Regions from separate parts of the Kurthia sp. FSL E2-0154 genome, predicted to be linked through region 3. Evidence: riboswitches for the same ligand, from Rfam matches in the RefSeq annotation. Region 3 holds a riboswitch; each other region holds the start of a gene.
What was found. A riboswitch is a leader RNA that binds a small molecule or an ion and turns the genes downstream of it on or off. The one in region 3 is predicted to bind thiamine pyrophosphate.

Region 1 (3,286 bases), 720 kb from region 3:
AAATTGATTTTGCACCTGCACATACAACACCTACTTTAGAAGTTGCTAATTCTTCTAAGTCAGCTGAAATATCCATTGTTGTTTCTGCGCCGCGGTGAACGCCACCAATACCACCTGTTACGAATAACTCGATTCCTGCTAATTCAGCTGCAATCATTGTTGCCGCTACTGTTGTTGCACCGATTTTTTTCGTTGCGATTAAGTATGGAATATCACGACGAGAAGCTTTTGCTACATTATCCGCATTACCGAACATTTCTAATTCTTCATCTGATAAACCGATTTTGATTTTACCGTCGATAATTGCGATTGTTGCTGGAACTGCACCATATTCACGAATGATTTGTTCTACTTCACGTGCTGTTTGTACATTTTGTGGGTAGGGCATACCGTGTGAGATAATTGTTGATTCCAATGCAACGATAGCTTTACCAGCGTCCATTCCTTCTTGTACTTCTTTTGATAATTCGATGTATTGTTTCATAATTAATCCTCCAGTTCTTGTTCTAACGATTGTTTTGTTAATTCAGGACGTACAGTAAACTTAGATTCAAGCGTATTTTTCGCATTGATTAATCCTGCTTGAATCGTCTGTTCAAATGTGTACTTCTCTAACCAAGCATGTACAACTGCTGAGACGAATGCATCTCCTGCGCCTGTAACATCCTCAATTTGATTTGCTGCTCGTGCTTCAAAATGTGTTGGCATCAAGTTCTTGTTTGCAGCATAAACTCCCTTTGCGCCAGCTGTAATTACGACATTTTCTACGCCCATCTGAGCGATTTCTTGAATTGCTTGTAAATAATCTGCTTCTGATGTAATCGTACGATTTGTTAATGTTTCGGCTTCATCTGTATTACAGATGAACCATGTAACGCCTTCTAATGTTGTTGGCATACGGTTCATCTTTGGAGAAGATACCGGCACAATAATAAGAGGTACTTCTCTCGTTACTGCAAATTGTTGAATATAATCAACTGTTTCTTTCGGACAATTCAAATCAACTATAATTGCCTGAGCAGTTGATAAAACATGTTCATGCTTCATTAGAATTTGTGGTGTTAATGCATCATAGACGTCCATATTCGCTGTTGCCATAACCAATTCGCCTTGTTCATCCATAATGGCTGTGTAAGAACCTGTTGAACATTGTTCCAACTGCTCGACTTCTTCTAAATGAATAAAAGCATTCGAAGCTGCAACAATTGCTTGCCAATCAGAATCTTTTCCAGCAGTCGTCAGTAAACTCACTTGATGTCCAAGTCTTCCCAAGTTTTCAGCAATATTTCGCGCTACGCCGCCTACACTTTCTGTAGATGTTACAGGATTTGATGTCCCCATCTGAACCTGTCCCTTCAAATGAAGTTTTCGGTCCATATTGGCTCCACCAATACATATAATTTTGTTTTCTTTTGGCAACACATACGCTCTCCCTATAATTTTACCCTTTTTCACTAACCCCGATATTAAGTTAGCTAGAGCCGGTCTCGACATTTCTAATTTTTCAGCCATCTCTTGTTGCTGCATAAACGGGTTTTCCTTAATGAGTTGAATCAGTGCTTGTTCTCTCTCCGTCAATGTCATCACCCTAAGTTTTATTTGTTTACATCATAAACAAAATTAAGTTATATGTCAAATGTTTATAAAAACAAACTTTTGTTTATTATCGTTATAAATAATAAACAAATTTGACAATATAAACCTTATAAGTTAGTATTCAATGTAACTTAATAGGTCTACACTAGGGGTGTTATTTAACTGAGATGAGTCCTACTCAAACCCTTTGAACCTGAACTAGTTAATACTAGCGTAGGAAAGTGTCAATTCTATACATACTGAAAAAAGTCTATACTTTTTTGTTATGCAATGATTTGTTATACACAACTTTCCTACGAAGGTTGTGTATTTTTTTAAGTTAAAATAAATTAAGAGGAGTTGTTTTGAATGAAAAAAACAGTAGTAGTCACAGGTGGGAGTAGAGGGTTAGGTGCAGTTATTGTCAAAACACTTGCACAACAAGATTTTCAAGTTGTCATTAATTATTATCAAAGTAAAGAAGCTGCTGAAAAATTAGTAGCTGAAATTGGTGAAGACAAAGCGATTGCTATTCAAGCTAATGTAACGAATCGACAAGAAGTCGATCAATTAATGAACATGGCAACAGAACACTTTGGTCAAATAGACGCTGTTGTAAATAATGCATTAATCGACTTTAAATTTGATCCGATTAAACAAAAATCTTTCAAAGACCTTTCTTGGGATGATTATCAAAAACAGCTGGATGGTACGTTAAAAGCGGCATTCAATACAAGCCAGAGTGTAATTCCGCAATTTATTGAAAGAAAAAATGGTAGCATTATTAGTATTGGTACTAATTTATTTCAAAATCCTGTCGTACCCTACCATGAATACACAACTGCTAAAGCAGCTTTGATTGGTTTCACACGTAATCTCGCTTCAGAATTAGGCGTTTATGGCATCCGAGCAAATGTTGTTTCAGGAGGTCTTTTAAAAACAACAGATGCCAGTGCTGTTACAACACCTGAAGTATTCGATTTAATCTCTCAATCTACACCTTTAAGAAAAGTAACCACACCACAAGATGTTGCCAATATGGTAGCGTATCTATGTTCCGAAAAAGCACATGGAATTACAGGACAGAACTTTACAGTAGATGGTGGTTTAACAATGAACTAATCTCTATCCAAAATAAATCGAGGTGTAAATCATGTTAAAAACTACAGAAAAACAGTTACATATAGGTGTTTTACTATATGGTTGTGGTCATCATCAAGCAGCTTGGCTAATGGACAATTCACGCATTGAGGATATTGGAAGTATCTCTTATTATCAAGAATTAGCTCAACTAGCGGAAAAAGGATTGTTAGACGCTGTATTTTTTGCAGATCATCATGCTTTTCCAGCAAATGATGCACAAGTCATGCCTGCATTTTGGTTTGATCCACTAATTAACTTAACAGCTATTTCTCAAGTAACCCATCATATTGGTTTAGTTGCCACTATTTCAAGTACTTTTTCTAATCCCTATACAGCTTCTAGACAGCTATTAAGTTTAGATCATCTTACCGAAGGGCGCGTAGGTTGGAATCTCGTTACATCAATGAGTGACAATGAAGCTCGTAATCATAGTATGGAGGCATTACCACCCCATAATCAACGCTATGAAAAAGCTGAAGAGTTTTCGATACTTATGGATCAGCTATTTTTATCTTGGGATGCTTGCGATTTCGTCCATAATCGTGAAGAAAATAAAATCATCAATACT
Region 2 (3,286 bases), 180 kb from region 3:
GATATTATGATTACGGCATTAGCGCGTGCAGTGAAAGCGGATATTGATTCAGTTTACAATGCTGTAAAATACGCAGAAAACCCAATGATTCACATGGTACTTGGTACATCGGATATTCACGTAGAGAAAAAATTCTCAAAATCAAAAGATCAAATTCTACAAATTGGTGTAGATGCAGTAAAATACGCAAAAACACTTTTACCACAAGTCCAATATTCAACAGAAGATGCATCGCGTTCTGATTTTGAATATTTATGGAAAACAATTGAAGCCGTAATGAAAGCTGGCGCAACGATGATTAATGTACCAGATACTGTTGGATACGCAGTGCCAGAAGAATTCGGTGAAATGATTGGTAAATTAAATGACCGTATGAAAAACTTAGATGATTCTGTATTACTAAGCGTTCACTGTCATAACGACTTAGGTATGGCAACAGCGAATACACTTGCGGCAATTAAAAATGGCGCGGATAAAGTAGAGTGTACAATTAACGGAATCGGTGAGCGTGCGGGTAACGCAGCACTTGAAGAAGTCGTAATGGCACTATCTACACGTTCAAACTATTTCAATGCACATACACGAGTCAATAAGAAAGAGATTATGAACACGTCGCGTATTGTTTCAAGCTTAATGGGACTTGATGTACAAGTAAATAAAGCTATCACAGGCGATAATGCCTTTGCGCATTCATCTGGTATTCACCAAGATGGTCTATTAAAATCACGTGATGCTTATGAAATCGTGAGCCCAACAGAGGTTGGTTTAGACGATATGGAATTAGTATTAACAGCTCGTTCTGGTCGTCATGCGGTGAAAAATGCACTTGAAAACTTAGCGTTAGGCAACTTAACACCAGATCAATTTGAAGAGGTTTTTGCGGATTTCTTAAAGTTGGCTGATACGAAAAAAGAAGTGTATAACCACGACCTATTCATTTTAGTAGAAAATTATTTCAAACGTACAAATGAAGATGCAAAAGTTGCGCTTCATAGTGACGCTTTCTACCACTTAGAAGACATTCAAGTGATTTCGAATCAAATCTTCCCGTCTGCAAGTGTGAAGGTACGTCGCGGTGAGGAAGTACTGAAAGCAGCGACAGTTGGCTCAGGTTCAATTGATGCATTGTATTCAGCGCTACAAGAAGTAACAGCATTCGAAGTAAAGCTACTTGAATATAAAATTTCAAGTGTGACACGCGGTAAAGAAGCTATCGGTAAAGTGAAGTTACAAGTTGAATATGAAGGCGAAACATATATTGCAAAAGCTTCTGATACAGATGTCATTAAAGCGAGTGCACTTGCTTATATTAATGCGATTAATACGATTGTTGTCGATCAGTTCATCTCGATTCCAGAACCTGTTTAAAAAATCGCTTGACTTTCCAATTGTTGTCATAGATGATAGGTATGTACTAACAATTAAATACACAAACAATCACTACTAGGGGTGCCATATAGAATTGGCTGAGAGAGCAGTAGCTTAACCCTCTAACTTGATACAGTTCGCACTGTCGTAAGGAAGAAGTGACATTTTTAGCATATTATTTGCAGGTCATTCTCTGTCTTTTACGATTTTCGTAATGCGGTGAGTGGCCTTTTTGTTTCCTTCGTGTTTGTGAAAAGGGAGAGAAAAAAGATGAAGTTTTCAGAGCAATTAATTGAGGAAATTCGACCGATTTGGCGTGCAAATCACGCACATCCATTCGTACAAGGAATTGGTCACGGAACATTAGAACCAGAGAAATTCCGTCACTACATGATTCAAGATTATTTATATTTAATTCAATATGCAAAAGTATTTGCGATTGGGATTCAAAAAGCACGCGATTTAGATGTTATGACACGCTTGTCAGCTTCAGTCCATCATACGCTATCAATTGAGATGGCCTTACATCGTAAATATGCAGAGCGTTTTGGGATTTCAGAGCAAGAGATGCGTGAAGCAAAAGAAGCGCCGACAACGATAGCTTATACTCGTTATATGTTATCAGAAGCGCAGAATGGCTCACTTGCGCATGTGATCGCAGCTATCTTACCATGTGCTTGGAGCTATTTAGAGATTGGACGTGAACTCGCACAAATTCCTGGAGCTGTCGATCATCCACTTTACGGTGACTGGGTGCGTATGTATAGTGAACCGGCATTTGAACATAGCGCACAAGATATGATTGATTTGATGGATGAGTTAGCAGCTGATTTAACAGGTGATGAACTGGCACATGTTAAAGAAATTTTCTTACAAACAACTCGCTTTGAATATTTGTTCTGGGAGATGGGAAACACAATTTCTCACTGGCCTCAGGAACTTCAAGCTGACAAAATCAGTTCTATATAATAGAATGAACACCCACTGAAATTTATTCGGTGGGTGTTTTTTGATGAATAAGTAGTAATTTTATAAGAAAAAGGGAATAACTAACGGAGGTAAAGGAGGGGCGTAAATGAAAAAATGGTTTGTATCACTTTTATCATTCTGTATACTTTTTATGACGTACGCTCCGATGAGTTTTGCTACCACAATGACAACACATGATTTTCGTCATTCAAATTACGATACTTTTTATGAAAATTTAAATGGAAACTGGAACTTTATACGTGGTGAATTATTTGATCCACAAGATATGAAAGAAGAAATTAAGCTTGGAAACAGCGATATTGTCAAAGTACCTTATATGCTAAATCAGCGTTTAAATATTGCCTCTGATCGTGCGACTTATAGTACAACGATTAAAGTTCCTGAATCTTTTGTTGGCCGCTATTTAAAATTTTATATACCTTTTCAATATAGTAGCTATAATTTATATGTAAATAATGTACTTATCAAAGAGAATGGAAGCCTCCTAAAAAGTAATAAGACAGCTGTACAACAAATGAAACCACAAATACCTGGTTTTCGCGTAGATCAAACGACGCTGCAAATTACGTTTCAAGTGATTAGTTTTGAGAATGTAAGCGGTGGTTTGAGGAAAAGTATATCTATCGGTAATGAACAAATTATCGTAAAAAAACAACAGCAACATGAGTTTTGGCAAGTCTTTTTAATTGGCTATATTACATTAACCGCATGTATTTCATTGCTTTTTTATGCATTTAGAAGAAAACAAAAGGAATTTTTAGCTTATGGCATATTTTGTGCAGCAACAAGTCTATGGGGTTTTTTTACAGACTATTATTTATATACAGCCTTTTTAAACCAACTAGACTGGAGTCTGGCTCTTCGTCTGACATTCATTATGCCTGAAATTGTTATGTTGTTCTATGTAGGTTATGTATCTAAAATGTTT
Region 3 (3,286 bases):
AAAGGCGAGTCCTGTTATAAAAAAAGAAATAGAACCACCTTCTTTATACTATGTTGTCGAAGTAACGAAAGAGAACAACGAAGTCGAAACCTTTTTACTATTTTCGAATGACGAGGATACACAGTATTATGTAAAAGAACTTGATACAGATAAGATTTATAAATGGTCTGACAGTGTAGAGGAAACGGAACTCTTTTTCAAATTAAAACCAAGTGTTATGGAGATAGCACTCATCGCATTTATTTTATGTATACCCACTTTATTTTCAACATTATTCATTGAAAAAGAGAAGAAAGAATCCTATGAATATCAAAATAAAGTGAAAAATATCTTCGGGAAAATAATCCTCTTTTTGAACTTGTTATTAGCAGGGTATATCTATTTGAAAACCCAAAATATTTTTTATTGTGTATTAATCGGTATATTTGTATCAATTATTGGTACATTCAATAAAAACCATATTCGAATGAGCCGTCCAAATGCCATGAAGTTATTAGAAGGAACGAAAGATATACTGGGGTACACATATGCCTTTACAATATTTATTTTTATACTGTACCGTAATCAAAACGCTCTATACGTAGGAATTGCTTTTATTGTTTTAAGCTTTATTTTATGGCTTGTCATGAAAAATCGTGAGGAGGTAACTTGTCCACATTGCGACGAAGTGCTCGACTATCGGACGGCGTGGAAACTTCAGTGGGGTATGAAGAAATATCAAACATGTGAACATTGTGCACAACCGATTTATTTAAATAAAAGGCGCATTGATCTACAAGGCTTCCTGCTAAGTCTTGTGTTAGGCGCATTGTCAATCGGAGCGAATCTATACGGAATTCACATAGCGTATATTATTGGTGTCATCATCGTGTATGTTCTTTACTTTATATTATTTTCACCGCTCTTTATTCGTGTCGACAAAGAGGATAAACCACTTTGGTAATGAAAATAAAACCAACTATTGCATAAATTACTAGGGAGTGCTATACTCACCTTAACAAAATCATAGTGTGCTAGGAGTGCTGGTGTTGCCAGCTGAGATGGAGCCGTAAGCTCTGGATTCTTTCAACCTGATCTAGTTCATACTAGCGTAGGGAAGCCGTTTCGACCGAAAAAACAATTTCAGGTCCCTGTTTCGATACGTGTATGGAGACAGGGGCTTTTTCTAATTTCATAATGCTTCACCACTAGGGGTGCCGTTTTTACGTGCTGAGAGAGGTTTCAATATCTTAACCCTTATTACCTGATCTAGTTCGGACTAGCGTAGGGAAGTGGCATGCGATGATTCTGTCATTTGCAGCCATTTCGATTCTTTGTCGAGATGGCTTTTTTTATAGAGGAGGAAGATCATTGGAGAGTTTAGCTTTACAAGATGTCTGTTTTCGTTACGAAGAACAACCCATTTTAGACCATGTTCATTTTTCCATTCAAGAAGGTGAATTCGTTTCGTTAATTGGTCCGAGTGGTTGCGGAAAAAGTACGATTTTTCGTCTCATTACAGGTCTATCTCAGGCACAGTCGGGACAAGTGACCGTAGCGAAACAACCTGTAGGCTATATGCCACAGCAAGATTTACTGCTCCCTTGGCGAACCGTATTACAAAATACATTGTTGCCATTAGAATGTCAGCGAATACCGAAAAAGAGAGCAGAAGAACAGAGTAAGGCGTTACTCGAGGAATTTGGTCTAGGAGCTTACATGCATAAAAAACCAAAAGACTTATCGGGTGGCATGCGTCAACGTGTTGCATTCATTCGTGCATTGAATGCTTCACAAGATGTACTGTTACTCGATGAACCATTTAGTGCGCTCGATGCACTGACGAAGATGGAGTTACAAGATTGGTTATACATACAAGCGAAGAAATGGCGTAAAACCATTTTATTTATTACGCATGATGTGGATGAAGCGCTCTATTTATCAGATCGTATTCTAACTGTACAGCAGACACCAATTCATACGCTACACGAAACGATTGTCCCAATGGAACATAAAAGACAGCGTTCAGATTTAGCAAGTAAGGAGGTGCAAGACGTGAAGCAACAACTGATTCACATGTTGCAACAAGGACGTCAGCAATTATGAGAAAAAATGCACCTGCGATTTATGTGAGTGTGGGACTGCTACTCATTTGGGAAGTATTTGCGCGCTGGCTAAATGAGATGTACATCTTACCGTCTCCAACGGCCATCTTACAAAAGATGTGGGATTTTAGAGAAGCTCTATTTACCGTCCATTTACCTGCAACACTACAAGTACTTTGGATTGGTTTACTAATTTCAATTATTTTAGGCATTGGTCTCGCGATTATGATGCACCTCAGTCATTGGTCGGAGCGCGCATTCTATCCGCTACTCGTCGCGTCACAGACGATTCCCATTACAGCACTCGCGCCCATTTTTGTTTTATGGTTCGGTTACACGATTTGGAGTAAGGTGCTTGTGACCGTCCTCATTGCGTTTTTCCCGATTGCGATGAGTATGTTTGATGGACTGCGTAGCACAAAGCGTGAACTAGAAGAACTCATGCGAACGTACGGGGCGACAAAATGGCAAATTTTTTGGAAGCTACAACTTCCGTCAGCGCTACCACAGCTATTCTCTGCTTTTAAAATCGCTGTACCGCTCAGTATTATCGGCGCAGCTGTTGGGGAGTGGCTCGGAGCACAGGCAGGTCTCGGTTACTTCAGTAAACGAATGATGACACAGTTAGACGGAGCAGGTGTATTTGCGCCCATCGTTCTATTATCTACGATGGCGATCATCGCTGTCTTCATCATTCGAATCATTGAAAAAAAATATATCGTTTGGAGGAAAGATTAATGCGTTTGATGAAATTTTTTGTACTATGTAGTTTGTTAGTTGTCGTATTAGCAGGTTGTTCAAGTAAAGCAAAAGATGGTAAAGAATTAAAAGAAGTGACAGTTATGCTCGATTGGTATCCGAATGCGATTCATAGCTTTCTCTATGTAGCGATGGAAAAAGGTTATTTTAAAGAAAAAGGACTTGATGTCAAACTACAATATCCATCGAATCCAACAGACCCACTGACTTTAACAGCTGCTGGAAAATCAACCATTGGTATTTACTATCAGCAAGATGTCATTATGGCACGTGCGAATGAAGGAGTTCCAATTCAGTCGATTGGTACGATTGTCCAATCACCACTTAGTCAATTGATGTCACTAAAAGAATCGAATATTCAGCGCCCACGCGATTTAGAAGGAAAAACAGTTGGTTATGGCGGTACACCATTAAGTGAAGCGACAATTAAAGCGATGGTAAAA

Region 1: it holds a riboswitch for thiamine pyrophosphate, as region 3 does, so the genes downstream of both, MHB75_RS08410 (3-oxoacyl-ACP reductase) here and MHB75_RS04785 (ABC transporter ATP-binding protein) in region 3, are expected to answer to the same signal.
Region 2: it holds a riboswitch for thiamine pyrophosphate, as region 3 does, so the genes downstream of both, tenA (thiaminase II) here and MHB75_RS04785 (ABC transporter ATP-binding protein) in region 3, are expected to answer to the same signal.

Annotation. Positions count from the first base shown of each region.
Region 1 covers NZ_JBBOPO010000001.1:1,716,831-1,720,116, forward strand. The annotation lists gene MHB75_RS08400 (pseudouridine-5'-phosphate glycosidase) at 1-484, opposite strand, end outside; gene MHB75_RS08405 (carbohydrate kinase) at 487-1,584, opposite strand; TPP riboswitch at 1,734-1,833, shown strand; gene MHB75_RS08410 (3-oxoacyl-ACP reductase) at 1,945-2,697, shown strand; gene MHB75_RS08415 (NtaA/DmoA family FMN-dependent monooxygenase) at 2,729-3,286, shown strand, end outside.
Region 2 covers NZ_JBBOPO010000001.1:817,490-820,775, forward strand. The annotation lists gene MHB75_RS03875 (2-isopropylmalate synthase) at 1-1,368, shown strand, start outside; TPP riboswitch at 1,436-1,539, shown strand; gene tenA (thiaminase II) at 1,639-2,337, shown strand; gene MHB75_RS03885 (sensor domain-containing diguanylate cyclase) at 2,444-3,286, shown strand, end outside.
Region 3 covers NZ_JBBOPO010000001.1:996,536-999,821, forward strand. The annotation lists gene MHB75_RS04780 (TIGR04104 family putative zinc finger protein) at 1-943, shown strand, start outside; TPP riboswitch at 1,006-1,114, shown strand; TPP riboswitch at 1,180-1,287, shown strand; gene MHB75_RS04785 (ABC transporter ATP-binding protein) at 1,309-2,085, shown strand; gene MHB75_RS04790 (ABC transporter permease) at 2,082-2,822, shown strand; gene MHB75_RS04795 (ABC transporter substrate-binding protein) at 2,822-3,286, shown strand, end outside.